2 regions of the Nocardioides renjunii genome follow, and region 2 is predicted to be linked to the other one. Evidence: predicted binding sites of a transcription regulator. Region 2 holds the regulator's gene; the other holds the start of a gene.
The links. The regulator LexA, encoded in region 2, represses DNA repair genes until DNA is damaged. The targets are predictions, from matches to a motif close to TCGAACANNTGTTCGA.
Positions count from the first base shown of each region.

Region 1: the regulator LexA is predicted to act here: its motif matches at 4,092-4,107, upstream of SHK17_RS06345 (DUF222 domain-containing protein).

Region 1 covers NZ_CP141058.1:1,330,794-1,338,218, forward strand. The annotation lists gene paaK (phenylacetate--CoA ligase PaaK) at 1-80, shown strand, start outside; gene SHK17_RS06330 (DEAD/DEAH box helicase) at 276-2,390, shown strand; gene SHK17_RS06335 (DUF5709 domain-containing protein) at 2,452-2,922, shown strand; gene SHK17_RS06340 (alpha/beta fold hydrolase) at 3,264-4,067, shown strand; gene SHK17_RS06345 (DUF222 domain-containing protein) at 4,317-5,519, shown strand; gene SHK17_RS06350 (hypothetical protein) at 5,426-6,652, opposite strand; gene SHK17_RS06355 (aminoglycoside phosphotransferase family protein) at 7,002-7,425, shown strand, end outside.
Region 2 covers NZ_CP141058.1:3,646,302-3,653,726, reverse strand. The annotation lists gene SHK17_RS17520 (ATP-dependent DNA helicase) at 1-735, shown strand, start outside; gene SHK17_RS17515 (sulfotransferase family 2 domain-containing protein) at 917-1,648, opposite strand; gene lexA (transcriptional repressor LexA) at 1,686-2,408, opposite strand; gene SHK17_RS17505 (LysM peptidoglycan-binding domain-containing protein) at 2,740-3,093, shown strand; gene SHK17_RS17500 (hypothetical protein) at 3,349-3,930, shown strand; gene SHK17_RS17495 (hypothetical protein) at 4,026-4,703, shown strand; gene SHK17_RS17490 (hypothetical protein) at 4,750-5,082, opposite strand; gene nrdR (transcriptional regulator NrdR) at 5,430-5,906, shown strand; gene SHK17_RS17480 (vitamin B12-dependent ribonucleotide reductase) at 6,043-7,425, shown strand, end outside.

The DNA.
Region 1 (7,425 bases), 2.1 Mb from region 2:
TGCAGGTCGTCGACGTCGCCTCGATCGAGCGGTCGGTGGGCAAGATGCGACGGATCGTCGACCACCGTCCGACGCGCTGAGGCGTTGGTTACCGGCAAGGCACCCCCGGGGGCTACAGTGGTCCCAGCGTTCCAGACGCCGTACCGCTGTGATCACCCCAGATCCACCGGCCACCGCGCACCTGACGCCCGCTCCACACCTCCACGCCGCGCCGTGCAGGTCAGCGCCGACAGGCTCGCCTGCTCCACGACGCGTACCCCGTCCGGGAGGACACCTTGGCCCAGCGCCAGCGTTCACGCGGCAGTCGCCGCACCCCTGCGCACGCCCGCCACAAGGACAACGAGGGCATCGTCCCCGTCCTGGCCCGGGCGGTGCGCGAGCTCGAGTCCGCGGTCCAGCGCGGCCCGCTGGCGCCGGGACAACGCGTCCGGTTCCAGGTCGTGGCGCTGCTGGCGCGCGAGCACCGCACCCACGTGCGCGCCTCGACCGAGCTGAGCGACGCGCAGAAGGCCGACGAGCTCAAGCGCCTCGACGGCATCGCGACGATCCTGGCCAAGACCGCGACACGCGACCCCTCCCTGTTCGGCCTGCTGTCCGAGGACTCGGTGATCACCGACAGCGCCCGCGACCTGCGCCTGGAGATGCTGCGCAAGGCCGGCATCGAGGCCGTCGCCGAGGAGCCGAAGCCCGACGACGAGTCGGGCCCGGGCCTGTTCGAGCGCCGCGTCATCCCGCAGTCGGTCGTGCAGCACCAGCTGGCCAACCCGTTCCTCGTCCCCGACTTCGACATCGGCCGCGAGCGCCGCAGCGTCCACGGGCAGCTGGCGACGTGGGAGCTCCTCGGCCCGCTGTTCCGCTCCTTCGAGCTCGGCGGCTCGTCCTCGTGCATGGACCTTCCCGAGGCGACCTCGCTCAACGCGCCCGGCAAGCTCGAGCTCATGCCGCACCAGGCCCGGTTGATCGCCGCTGCTGCGGAGGGCCACCGCACCTTCCTGCTGGCCGACGAGCCCGGCCTCGGCAAGACCGCGCAGGCCCTGCTGGCCGCCCAGGCCGCCGACGCGTTCCCGCTCCTGGTCGTGTGCCCCAACGTCGTCAAGACCAACTGGGCCCGCGAGACCGAGCGGTGGACCCCGCGCCGCCGCGCCACGGTGATCCACGGCGACGGCGACCAGGTCGACGCGTTCGCCGACGTCATCATCGTCAACTACGAGATCCTCGACCGGCACGCCGGCTGGCTCGGCAGCTTCGGCTTCCGCGGGATGGTCGTCGACGAGGCGCACTTCATCAAGAACAAGACCTCGCAGCGCTCGCGCCACGTGCTCGAGCTGTCCGAGCGGCTGCGCACCCGCACCGCCCGCCCGCTGCTGATGGCGCTGACCGGCACGCCGCTGATCAACGACATCGAGGACTTCCGCGCCATCTGGCAGTTCCTCGGCTGGATCGACGACACCAAGCCGATGGCCCGGCTGATGGAGCGGCTCGAGGAGACCGAGCTGACGCCGGCCGACGCCCCGTTCTACCCCGCGGCCCGCAAGGCCGTCATCGACATGGGCATCGTGCGGCGCCGCAAGGTCGACGTCGCCGAGGACATCCCGGCCCGCCGCATCGCCGACATCCCCGTCGAGCTCGACGACGAGGACACCCGCTCGATCCGCGCGGCGGAGGACGACCTCGCCCGGCGGCTCGTGCAGCGCTACAGGGCGGCGCTCGAGACCCGTCGTACGGGCTCCGTCGTCGAGGGCATCGACCACGAGCTCGTCCGCCGCGTCGCGACGTGGGAGCGCGAGGAGATGGACCAGGGCACGGGTGGGGAGAACGTCTTCTCGATGTTCCGCCGCATCGGCCGCGCCAAGGCCGGGCTCGCCGCCGACTACGCCGCGCAGCTGGCGCGCAACGTCGGCAAGGTCGTCTTCTTCGCCCGCCACGTCGACGTCATGGACATCGCCGAGGAGACCTTCACCCGGCGCGGGCTCAAGCACGCCTCGATCCGCGGGGACCAGACCCCGAAGGCGCGCGAGCGGGCCATCGAGGCGTTCGTCAACGACCCCGACGTGCAGGTGATCGTCTGCTCGCTGGCCGCGGCCGGCGTCGGCGTCAACCTGCAGGTGGCGTCCAACGTGGTGCTGTCCGAGCTGTCGTGGACCGACGCCGAGCAGACGCAGGCGATCGACCGCGTGCACCGGATCGGGCAGAGCGACCCCGTCACCGCGTGGCGGATCATCGCCGCGCAGACCATCGACACGCGGATCGCCGAGCTGATCGACTCCAAGGCCGGCCTCGCCGCCCGGGCGCTCGACGGCTCTGACGAGGAGGTCACGTCCTCGGCCAACATCCAGACCGAGGCCCTGGTGACGCTGCTGACCGAGGCGCTGGAGCGCGAGCTCGGCTGACGGGGGCACGCGGCTTGTCCCGCGCCTTGTCCCGCGCTGGTCGGTCGGACAGGGTGGGGGCATGACTGAGGACCGCGAGACCTACGGCGACCTGTCGATCGACGACGAGGACCAGCTCCAGTCCGGGGACACCCTGGACGACACGGACGTCGACGACGTGCTCGACCGGGGCTACTCGCCCCCCGACCGCGCGCCGAAGGGCTACGACGACTACCCCACCGAGGCCGAGCGCCTCCGGGGCGAGTCGCTCGACGAGAAGCTCGCCGAGGAGGAGCCCGACATCGACCCCTACGCCGAGGACGACGCGGACGACGACCACGAGGACGAGAACGCCCTCGACGAGCAGCTCGGCCTCGACGAGGCCGACGAGCGCACGGGGCGGCTCGTCCAGCCCGACGAGGGCCTCGGCCTGGACGTCGACAACCAGGAGCGCGCCCGCGACGTCGGCATCGACGGCGCCGGTGCGTCCGCCGAGGAGGCCGCGATGCACATCACCCGCGAGCCCGAGCCGCCGGAGGGCGACGAGTACTGATCGGCGTCAGCTCGCGCGGCCGCCATCAGCCCGCCCAGTGCCGTGAGGGCCACGAACCGGGGGGCGTCGCGATGCCGGGCGGCTGGGCGACGAGCGAGACGCTCAGCACCCTCGGGCTCGGCGGCGCCGACCAGGTGCTCGACCAGCGAGCCCATGGCCCACGTGGCCGGCTCTTCGCCGGGCCCTCGCACCACCACGCCGTGGCCCTTGCGCGGGCTGGACGCCGGCGACGTACGCCGATCGGCTCGCGGACCTGTGGACCCGGCTGCTGCTGGCGGACCCGCTCGGCCGGGGCTGACCACTCCTAGGGTGGGAGGCACCCGACGAGAGGACACACCACCATGGCGCACGTGACGTCAGCGGACGGCACACCCATCGGCTACGACCTGCTCGGCGACGAGGAACCCGTGGTGGTCCTGGTCAGCGGCGGGCTGGACGACGGATCCGAGAGCCGTCCCCTCGGCGAGCACCTGGCGGACGCGTTCACCGTGGTCGCCTACCGGCGGCGCGGGCGGGGCGACAGCGGGGACACCCAGCCCTACGCGGTGGAGCGTGAGGTCGAGGACCTCGCGGCTGTCATCGACGCCACCGGCGGGCGGGCGCACCTCTTCGGTGCGTCGTCGGGTGGCGCCCTCGCGCTGTCGGCTGCCGCGGCCGGGCTGCCGGTCGACCGGATCGCCGTCCACGAGGTCCCCTACCAGCTCGACGAGGAGATGCTCGGCGCCTGGCGCGCCTACCGGGCGGACCTGGCCGCTGCGCTCGGTGCCGACGACCCCGACCAGGCGCTGCGTCTGTTTATGCACCTGGCCGGCTCCGCCGACGCGGACATCGCCGCTGCCGAGGCCGCGCCGGTGTGGCCAGCGCTGCGCGCGCTTGCGCCGACGCTCGCCTACGACGCCGCCTGCCTCGGTGACGGAGCGCCGCCCGCCGACCTGCTCGCGGCCGTGGCACAACCCGTCCTGCTGACCACTGGCGCCACGACCGACCCCCACTCCGCCGGCCTGCCCGTCGACTACTTCGGCGCCGCCGCCGACGCCGCGGCGGCCCACCTCCGCGATGCGCGACGGACCACGCTCGAGGTGGCCGGACACGTCGCCGACCCCGCCCTGCTGGCGCCGGTCCTGGCGGAGTTCTTCCACGGCTGAGGCGCAGCGACCTTGCACCTGTTTTCGAACAGGTGTACGATAGTGCGTAGCACGCCGGTCCACCACGAATCCATCGTCTGAGGTGACGAGGATCCCGGGATCGGGACAGTCACCCATAGAACCCGTCGTGGTGCTGACGGGACGCCTCTGGCTCACCCGGTGACGACCTGGCAACGGCGCCGCCAGTCATGCCTCACCGCTCCGCCCCGGACCAGGGCGGTGTCCCGTGAGCGTGCCAGGAGGTGGCCAGTGCATCCGATCATCGCGTGTGCCGCCGACCTCGGGGCCGCTCTGAAGGCGGTGGCGTCGGTCGAGCCGGCGTTCATGGTGACGGCGGACAAGCAGTCCGCGCTCCTCGCGCTGACGGAGGTGCGGTCACAGCTCGACGCGGTGACGGCTCGGGCCCTCGCGGCCTCCGACGACGTGGGCGAGACCCACGGGCTGCGCGACGCCGCCGCCTGGTTGGCGGTGCAGACCCGCACGACCCGGCGAGACGCCCAGCGTGACCTGTCCCTGGGCCGGGCCCTCGAGCAGCACCCGTGCGTCTCGGACGGGCTGACCTCCGGCGGGCTGCGCTCGGAGCAGGCGCGCGTGATCGCTGAGGCGGTCGACGCCCTCCCGCCTCGGGTCGACGCCGACGTGCGCGGCCTCGCCGAGGAGACGCTCCTGCGGCTCGCCGCCCGACACGACGCCCGTGAGCTGCGGCAGATCGGCAAGCGGATCCTGGACGTCGTCGCGCCCGAGGTGGGGGAGTCCCACGAGGAGGCCGTGCTGGCGGCGGAGGAGTCCCGAGCCGCTGCGGGGGTCGAGCTCACGCTGCGCGACGACGGAGAGGGCCGCTGCCACGGCCGGTTCACCGTGCCGTCCCACGTGGGAGCCGTCCTCGAGCGCCACCTCCTGGCGCTCGCGAACCCGGCCCGGCACCTCGAGTCCGAGCTGCGCGACGAGTCCGGAGGCTTCACGCCGCTCCGTCGACGCCTGGGCGAGGCGTTCGTCGAGTACGTCGAGCGCTTCCCCGTCGAGGCCACGCCACAGACGGCGGGAGTCAACGCCACCGTCGTGGTGACCATGACCCTGGAGCAGCTGATGGCGGAGCAGGCCACGGCACTGCTCGACGACGGCTCGCGGATGTCGGCCGGGCAGGCACGCCGGCTGGCGTGCGAGGCCGGGATCATCCCGGTGGTGCTCGGCACGGCGTCCCGACCGCTCGACCTCGGGCGCACGGCACGGTTGTTCACCAGGGCCCAGCGCATCGCCCTCGGCCTGCGCGATGGCGGCTGCACCGCGAGGGGCTGCGCGACTCCGGTTGAGTCCTCCCCCTGTTTCTCGCGCCGCGCTGGCAGTGGTCGACGGGGTGATCAGCCGCCCGTGACGGGCTCTCCCGAGTCCCACACGTTGCCACGCCACTCGTTCCCGGCGGCCGACGTCTGGAAGGCCGTCGCCGGTCCGTAGACGCCGCACCGGCGGTTGGGACCGCGCTCGAAGACGTTGCCGATGAAGCGGATCTGCGTTGCGACCGGGTAGGGCTTGCTCGGGGAGTAGCCGCCGTACGCGCAGTAGGAGATCGACGAGTTGTTGGCCTTCAGCAGGTTGTTCTCGACGAGCACGTCCCGCACAGGCCCGAAGTCGCCGAAGAGGGAGACGTTCGCCGTGCACCCACCGTCGGTCGAGTTGAGGATCGAGTCGCAGTGCAAGGTGTTGTGCCGCAGCACCATTCCGTCACCGCCATTGGTGAGGAAGGCGTTCGAGTGGACGCTGCCGCCGGCAGGGTTGTACTGGGCGTGGAGCCACGAATCGACGATGGTGCAGTTGTCCATGCAGTGCACGGAGTGCTGACCGCCCGTCACCTCGACCCGGGTGGCGGTGATGTTGGAGCCCCACAGTGCACCGTCCGACCAGCCTCCGGCGACGACGTCGCTGTCGCGGATGTCGAGGCGCTGGTCACGCGCGGTCACCTCGACACGAGGCACGCGGCTGTTGCGGATGGTGAGCGAGAACGGGTGGTAGGCGACCAGCTCGTTGCACGTCGCGCGGACGTCCTTGCCGTCGATGACAGCGGACGAGCCGTGGGACTCACGGAAGATGCACGGCCCGGTGTACCGCTCGAGGGCGACCCCAGCGGGGACTCCCGTGCTTGCGGCGTCCGGGAAGCCCGTGGGCGTGGGCGTCGGCGTCGGCGTGGGCGTCGGGGTCGGTTCCGGGGTGGGTGTCGGTTCCGGGGTGGGTGTCGGGGTCGGGGTGGGTTCCGGTGTCGGAGTCGGGGTCGCAGTGGGTTCCGGTGTCGGGGTCGGGGTCGGGGTCGGGGTCGGCGTTGGGGTGGGGGTGGGTTCCGGAGTCGGGGTGGGGGTCGGCGTGGGCGCAGGAGTGCCCTCGGACGCGTCATGGTTCGCCAGGAGTGCCTCGATCCGGTCGAAGCGACAGCTGTCGTAGGCGTACAGGGCTTCCACGGTGATCGGGGGCGTTGGTTCTGCGCACGTGGGGACGGGCGCCGCATCGGGCGCTGCGGCGTACCCGACCGCGGCGAAGAGGGTGGCGATGGTGCCCAGCGCGAGGCCGGCAGGGCCGAAGCGCCTGAGTGGGGACATGGGAAGCTCCTTGCGGGGGTGGGGTCGCGCACGTCTCGACGAGTGCCGCACGGCACTCATCGAGGCAGGGGTCGTCGCCGTCGTCGCGGCGGTGCCGCGGATGGCGGTGTGTGGTCCACGTCGGTGCTCAGCCGGCTCCGACCCACCTCACGGCGGAGGGATCACGTGACGGTACCCCGCAGCCGGGCCGCTCTTGCACCCCTCAGCCGTAGCGAGCATCGATCTACCCACAATGTGCTCTCGAGCGGTGTCCCCGTGGACACCGCACCGTGCGCATCCGCCGATGAGCAGGCGAGGGGCTCCGCGAAACTCGCTGGTGGCCCGCCGCGGATCGTGTGAACGTGCCGTCATGGCCGACGACGACGTACGGAGCAGAGCGGCGGAGGTGAACGAGCAGCTCCGCGCCGTCGAGGTGACGGCTGAGACGGTCACTCGACCTGCCGGTCCGCACACGCGGACCGTGCACTCGTTCCTGCGGCACCTTCGGGAGAACGGTCTGGACTGCGTTCCCGAGCCCGTGTCGCTCGACGACGAGACCGAGACGCTTCGACTCATCGAGGGCGACAGCGGTGGTGACGGATGGAGGAACCAGCACGACGAGGATGGGCTGCGCTCGGCAGCGCGCTTGCTGCGGCGCATCCACGACGCCTCTGCTGACTGGGCTCCACCCCCTGACGCCGTCTTCGCTGCTCCGATGGCCGATGGCGGCGACGTCTTCGTCCATGGCGATCCCGGACCCTGGAACTTCGTCTGGCGCGACCGGGAGGCTGTCG
Region 2 (7,425 bases):
CTCGGCCTCAAGCCCACCGAGCGCGTCGGCTCGCAGATCGCCACCACCGACGACGAGACGGCGCTGCCGTGGAAGGGCATCGACGTCGGCTCGCCCTTCGACTACGGCCAGCAGTCCATCCTCTACGTCGCCCGCCACCTGCCGCAGCCCGGCCGCGACGGCCTCGGTCCCGCGCAGCTCGACGAGATCTGCGACCTCGTCGACGCCGCCGACGGCCGCACCCTCGGCCTCTTCTCCTCGCGCCGCGCCGCCGAGACCGCGGCCGAGGCGGTGCGTGCCCGGCTGCCCCACCTCACCACGCTCGCGCAGGGCGACGCCCAGCTGCCGGAGCTCGCCAACCAGTTCGTCGAGGACCCGCACACCTGCCTGTTCGGCACCCTGTCGCTGTGGCAGGGCCTCGACGTCCCCGGCGACACCTGCCAGCTCGTGATCATCGACCGGATCCCGTTCCCGCGTCCCGACGACCCGCTGATGTCGGCGCGGCAGAAGGCCGCGGACCAGGCCGGCGGCAACGGCTTCATGCAGGTCGCCGCCACCCACGCCGCGCTCCTGCTTGCCCAAGGCGCTGGGCGGCTGATCCGCACCACGACCGACCGCGGCATCGTCGCCGTCCTCGACCCCCGCCTCGAGACCGCGCGCTACGGCCGGTTCCTCAAGGCGTCGCTCCCGCCGATGTGGTCGACGACCGACCCCGGCCTCGTCCGCCAGGCGCTCAAGCGGCTCGGCCAGTCCTGATCGTCGCGCTCGTGTGATCGGCGGCCGTGCGCGGGCGGCGTACGTCATGGCCCGCGGCGGCCTACGTCATGGCGCGGGGTCGCTCCGGCCGCCGTCGCCCATGACGTACGCCGACAGCGTCATGGCGTGCGGTCACCGGGACGACCAGCGGCCATGACGTCCGGCCGTGACGGCGTACGGATCAAGCCGGCTCGTAGCCGAACACCTGGTAGTCCCGGCGGTACAACCGCGCCACCAGCTCGCGCAGCTCGGCGGACGCCTGCCGGTCCCGCCCGCCGGGCGCCGTCTGGTTCTGCGGCCGGGTCGGTACGGCGGGCGCACCGATGCGCTCGCACACCTCGGCGAAGTCCCGGTCGAACGTCTCGAGGCGGCCGACGAAGTCCACCCGGTTGAGGTCGATCATCCGGCTCTGCAGCGTCAGGTGCTGGTCGGTCCCCGGCACCGCTGACAGGTCCTGCGCGGCGGTCCAGCGGGCGAACTCCTCGACCGTCTGCATCCGCTCGTGCGTCGCGGGGTCGAAGTCGTAGTAGTTGTGGTCGACGACCTTGTCGTGCCACGCGGAGACGAAGCGGTCGAGCGGGTCGCGCACGAACGCGAAGGCGAGGTAGTCGGCGAACGCGGCCAGCGGGTAGTGCACCCGCATCGCGTGGTCGACGTCGAGGGCCACGCCGTGCGCCTCGCAATGGTGCCGGATCGTGCGGGTCGCCACCTTGGCGACGCGGTACCAGACGAACCGGTGGCTGTGGCTGATGGTCAAGTTGTACGCCAGCGGGCTGAGCCAGCCGGACTGCTCGCCCGCGGTGGCGAGCCGGGCGAGCTCCGCCTCGCCGGCCGGGGTCAGCCGGCGCCGGTTGCCCGGGCGCGTCCGGAACAGCCCGGCGTCCGGGATGGCGTCAGGACCGGTGGGCGACATCGGCGCGAGGCTACACGGCCCCGCGCGCGACGTACGGTCAGAGGCTGCGGAGCACCGCGGTGACGACACCGAGGATGGTGGCGTTGTCACCGGGGATCGGGTCGTAGGCGTTGTTGTGGGGGAGGAGCCACACGTGGCCGTCCTTGCGCTGGAACGTCTTCACGGTGGCCTCGCCGTCGATCATCGCGGCGACGATCTGGCCGTTGGTCGCGGTCTGCTCCTGGCGGATGACGACGTAGTCGCCGTTGCAGATCGCGGCGTCGACCATCGAGTCACCGGAGACCTCGAGCAGGAAGAGCGTGCCGTCGCCGACGAGCTGCTTGGGCAGCGGGAAGACGTCGGTGACCTGCTCCTCGGCGAGGATCGGGCCACCGGCGGCGATGCGGCCGACGACCGGGATGTTGACGGCGGTCGGGGCGAGGTCGCCGATGCCGGTCTCGTCGACGCTCGACTCCTCGCCGCTGGAGATCGAGCGACGCGCGGCCATCACCTCGGGCAGGAAGACCTCGAGGGCGCGCGGCCGGTTGGGGTCGCGCTTGAGGAAGCCCTTGCCCTCGAGGACGCGCAGCTGGTGGGCGACGCTCGAGGACGACGTGAGACCCACTGCCTGGCCGATCTCGCGCATGCTCGGCGGGTAGCCCTTGGTCTCGATCGAGTCCTTGATGGTGGCGAGCACGCGCTGCTGACGCGGGGTCAGTCCGGTGGCGTCGGGAGGTCCGTCGGGCATCTCGACGACGTTGTGGTCCTCGTTCTTGGCCATCTCGGTCAGGTCCTCCCGGGCGTGGTGGCCACCTCACGGACGACCGGGATCGGTCGGAGGTGGCGGGTGCTGACACCGTAGACCTCCCGGGCCGGCGGGATCAAACACCTGTTCGAACTCCGCGTGTCGCTCTCACGCAGGGCGGTCGAGGGGGTTGTCCCGAACGATTGTTCGAACAGGTCCTTGAATTGTTCGAACACGTGCTCTAACGTCGTACACATGTTCGATCGAACGTCTGATCGACACCCGGTGGCCCAGGCCGCTGTCGGTGGCTCCGACTAGACATTCCTTCGACACCCACGACCGGCTGATTCTTCCCCAGGAGGCCACCATGAGCACCCTCAGCCTTGCCCCCGTTTTCGCCGCAGCCCCGACCCGCACCCGCTCGACCGTGCGGTTGTCGCGGCGCGGCCGGCTGGTGGTCTTCCTGACCTCGCTGTTCCTCGTCCTCGCCGTCGCCTTCGTGCTCGCCGGCGGTGCCGTCGGCACCGATGAGGCCGGCCAGGCGGCTCCGACCGAGATCGTCCAGGTCACCCCGGGCGACACCCTGTGGGGGATCGCCAGCGACCTCGCGACCGACGGCGACGTCCGGTCGATGATGACCGAGATCGAGCGGCTCAACGCCCTCGACTCCGCCAGCCTCTCGGCTGGCCAGAAGCTCCGCGTCCCGGTCGTCACCGACTGACGCAGAGGCCTCCACCAGCCGCTTCGACCCCGGCTGGTGGACCAAGGGGAAGGCGAGGGGCGGGCCTGGTGGCCCGCCCCTCGGCGCCATTTGCGGGCCTTGCCTTGTGGGTGGCGGCACATGGCTTCTGGCGCTCGTGGGTGGCGGCAGATCGCGCGCGATGCACGTGGGTGGCGGCACATTGCTTGCGCGGCCGTCTGTTCGATGTCGTCCGCCGCCACCCTCAGGCGTCTCTCCACAGGTTTGTCCCCGGGGGTGGTTGACCGGTCGCCCGAATGGGTAGTTTCAGGGCTGCTGACGTTGTTCTCGGGAAGGCACCTCATGCACGTACGCCGCGCGCTCGCCGCCGCTCTCGCCGTTCCCCTGCTCCTCGCTGGGTGCTCGGAGGACAAGCCGGAGCCAAAGATGCCCGACCCGCCGCCCACGTCGACGTCTCCGACCGACGAGCCGACGGAGACGGAAACCGCTGAGGCGGAGAGTGCGGAGGGCTTCATCCGGAGGTGGGTGAAGGCCGGGGACGAGATGCAGGTGACGGGGGAGACGGACGAGTACGACGCAATGACTCCTGACTGCGCGGCTTGCCAGTCATTTGTTGCGTCGGTTGCTGACGTCTACGCCGAGGGCGGGAGCGCTAAATTCGCCGGTTCCAAGATCGTCCAGGTCAAGCGCGTGGGGGATGAGCCGCCTACCTTCGACCTGACCAAGGAACTGCCAGAGACTAGGATCATCCGCGGTGATGGGACGACGGAGACGCTTCCGGGCGGCCGCACAACGATCCGCGTGACTCTGGGCAAGAAGCGCGGCGAGTGGGTTGTGACGCATTTCGGAATCCTGTGATGCGGGCTCTCCTAGCGGTCATGGTTCTGAGTTCGTCTCTTGTTGGGTCCGCTCTTCGCGAGCCGCCAGCTGTCGCCGCTTCTTCTTGCATCTCAGTGGGGTGGGAGCAGGCGAATGCCGAGTGCAATTGGACTTACGCGGAGTACTCGTCCAGTTCCAGCTCCGGCGACGGCCACACCTGGGTCGTCACCATCCAGTGCGGCAACGGCGGCATCTGTTCTGAGCAAGTCGAGTGCAACGAGGACGGGGCTGAGGGCTTTGTCCACGACGTCTACATGGACGGCACGGACGTCGGCGACGTCTGCGTACCGGCCGAGGAGGTCGACGAGGTCAACATCACCCAGCTCATCATTCGCGAGTTCAAGAGCATCAAGTGGCCGGCCTCGAGGCTCGTCGTGCAGCCTCCCGGCGGCAAGACGCTGGTGAACTTCGAGACCAACTTCTACACGCTCGACAACGCGGCGATCACCCAGGTCCGCACCATCGCCCGGCAAGCCGTCTCGATCCGCGCGGTGCCGACGAGCTACACGTTCCAGTTCGGCGACGGGTCGAGCACCACGACGGCTAGCCCGGGCCGGCCGCATCCTGACCTCGACGTCACGCACGTCTACACGCAGAAGGCGACCGTCGCTGTCAGCCTCGACACGACCTACACGGGGGAGTACCGCATCGGGGACGGCGACTGGCTCGCCATCCCAGAGACCTTGACCGTTGCCGGCGCGGCCTCCGACCTCCAGATCGTCGAGGCCCTCCCGCAGCTCGTCATCCGCTGAACAACACGGAAGATCCGAGCCACCACGTGACTCGGATCTTCCACGATCAGCGCGCCGCGCGCTTTCCGCCGACCGGCCGGGGCTCCGACGGCGTGTCCGGCGGCTGGGTGATACCGAGCGCCCGCATCAGGCGCGCGACCAGCAGCAGCCCCACGAACAGGCAGGCGATCGCGCCGAGGCACGCCAGCGCCATGAACAGCCAGGTGGAGCCGTCGCCGCCGTCGCGCGCCGCCGTACCGAAGTCGATGGCGGCGTAGACGAGGTAGCCCCACGCGACCACGCAGACGGTGATCGCGGCGCAGATGAGGAGCGCCGTCCTGTTCAGCGTCCGGGGCGGGCTGGCGCCTCTGCGCGAGCCTGCTCTCTTCCCCGTGGACACGGGGTCCATTGTGGCCGATGTGGCCTGAGTGGGTGGTCGAAACAGGCCACCCGACAGGTCCGACACGCCGCTCCGCGACCGGCCAGCAGAGCACTGACCTGCGGTTTTGTGCGAGGTCGGAAATTGATCCGACGAGGTTCGGCATTCGCTTGCCAAGCGTTGTGGTCGGCGCGTACGGTTACCACTACATCTAGTAGTTACACCGCTGTAGTTATCCACATCTGGTGCACAGGCCGCTGGCGGCTACGCACAGGCACAGCCTAGATGTCCACAGGAAGATCCACAGGCGCCACCCTGTTGTACAGGGTGTACGAGGTGCGCCCTGAGCACGCGAGAGGAGGACCACCATGCACTGTCCCTACTGCAAGAACGAGGACACCAAGGTCCTCGACTCCCGCGTCGCCGACGACGGTGGTTCGATCCGCCGGCGTCGCACCTGTGCGGCGTGCGACCGTCGCTTCACCACGGTCGAGAAGATGCAGCTCACGGTGCTCAAGCGCTCCGGCGCCACCGAGCCGTTCAACCGCGACAAGGCGATCGCCGGCGTCCGCAAGGCCTGCAAGGGCCGCCCGGTCACCGACGCCCAGCTCGCCTGCCTCGGCCAGGAGGTCGAGGACGCCCTGCGACTCAGCGGACAGGCCGAGTTCGACGCCAACGAGGTCGGGCTCGCGATCCTGGCCCCGCTCCGCGCGCTCGACGAGGTGGCCTACCTCCGCTTCGCGAGCGTCTACCGCGCGTTCGAGTCGGCTGACGACTTCGACGCCGAGATCAAGATGCTGCGGCTCGAGCGAGCCGCGGACGATCAGCCCGTCCAGACGGGCTGACCCCAGACGGCCCGGCAGGTAGTGGGGAAGCTGCCTGCCGGGCTCACCACCCTTCCCCGAGCCACGCCCCGCGGACCAGGTCCGCCACCAGCACGACCCACCCACCACCTGCAACAACGAGCGGATCGAGGAACGCATGACCGAGACGGTGAGCACCCGCAAGGGAGCGGCGAAGGGCAAGGGCCTCAAGCTGGAGCGCGTCTTCAGCACCGAGGGCACCCACCCTTACGACGCCATCACCTGGGAGCGTCGCGACGTCGTTCAGCAGAACTGGAAGACCGGCGAGACCGTCTTCGAGCAGCGTGGCGTGGAGTTCCCCGACTTCTGGTCGGTCAACGCCTCGACGATCGTGACCACCAAGTACTTCCGCGGCGCCGTCGGCACCGACGCCCGCGAGTGGAGCCTCAAGCAGCTCATCGACCGGGTCGTGAAGACGTACACCAAGGCCGGCCTCGACAACGGCTACTTCGCCGGCGACGCCGACGCCGAGACGTTCGAGCACGAGCTGACCTGGCTGCTGGTCAACCAGTACTTCTCCTTCAACTCCCCGGTGTGGTTCAACGTCGGCACGCCGTCGCCGCAGCAGGTCAGCGCCTGCTTCATCCTCAGTGTTGACGACTCGATGGACTCGATCCTCAACTGGTACAAGGAGGAGGGCTTCATCTTCAAGGGCGGCTCCGGTGCCGGCCTCAACCTCTCCCGCATCCGCTCGTCCAAGGAGCTGCTCTCCAGCGGCGGTACGGCGTCGGGTCCGGTCTCCTTCATGCGCGGCGCCGACGCGTCCGCGGGCACCATCAAGTCGGGCGGCGCGACGCGTCGTGCGGCCAAGATGGTCGTGCTCGACGTCGACCACCCCGACATCGAGGAGTTCGTGATGACGAAGGCGCGCGAGGAGGACAAGATCCGCGCGCTGCGTGACGCCGGCTTCGACATGGACCTCGGCGGCGCCGACATCACGTCGGTGCAGTACCAGAACGCCAACAACTCGGTCCGCGTCACCGACGAGTTCATGCGTGCGGTCGAGGACGGCACCGAGTTCGGCCTGCGTGCCCGCGGCACCGGCGAGGTGATCGAGACCGTCGACGCCCGCGACCTGTTCCGCAAGATCAGCCAGGCCGCGTGGGAGTGTGCCGACCCGGGCCTGCAGTACGACGATACGATCAACGACTGGCACACCAACCCGGAGACCGGCCGCATCACCGCGTCCAACCCGTGCTCGGAGTACATGTCGCTCGACAACTCGTCGTGCAACCTCGCCAGCCTCAACCTGCTGAAGTTCCTCAAGGACGACGACACCTTCGACGCGGCCCTGTTCGCCAAGGCCGTCGAGTTCATCATCACCGCGATGGACATCTCGATCTGCTTCGCCGACTTCCCGACCGAGGCGATCGGCGACACGACCCGCGACTACCGCCAGCTCGGCATCGGCTACGCCAACCTCGGCGCGCTGCTCATGGCGATGGGCCTCGGCTACGACTCCGAGGGCGGCCGCTCCATGGCTGCCGCGATCACCTCGCTC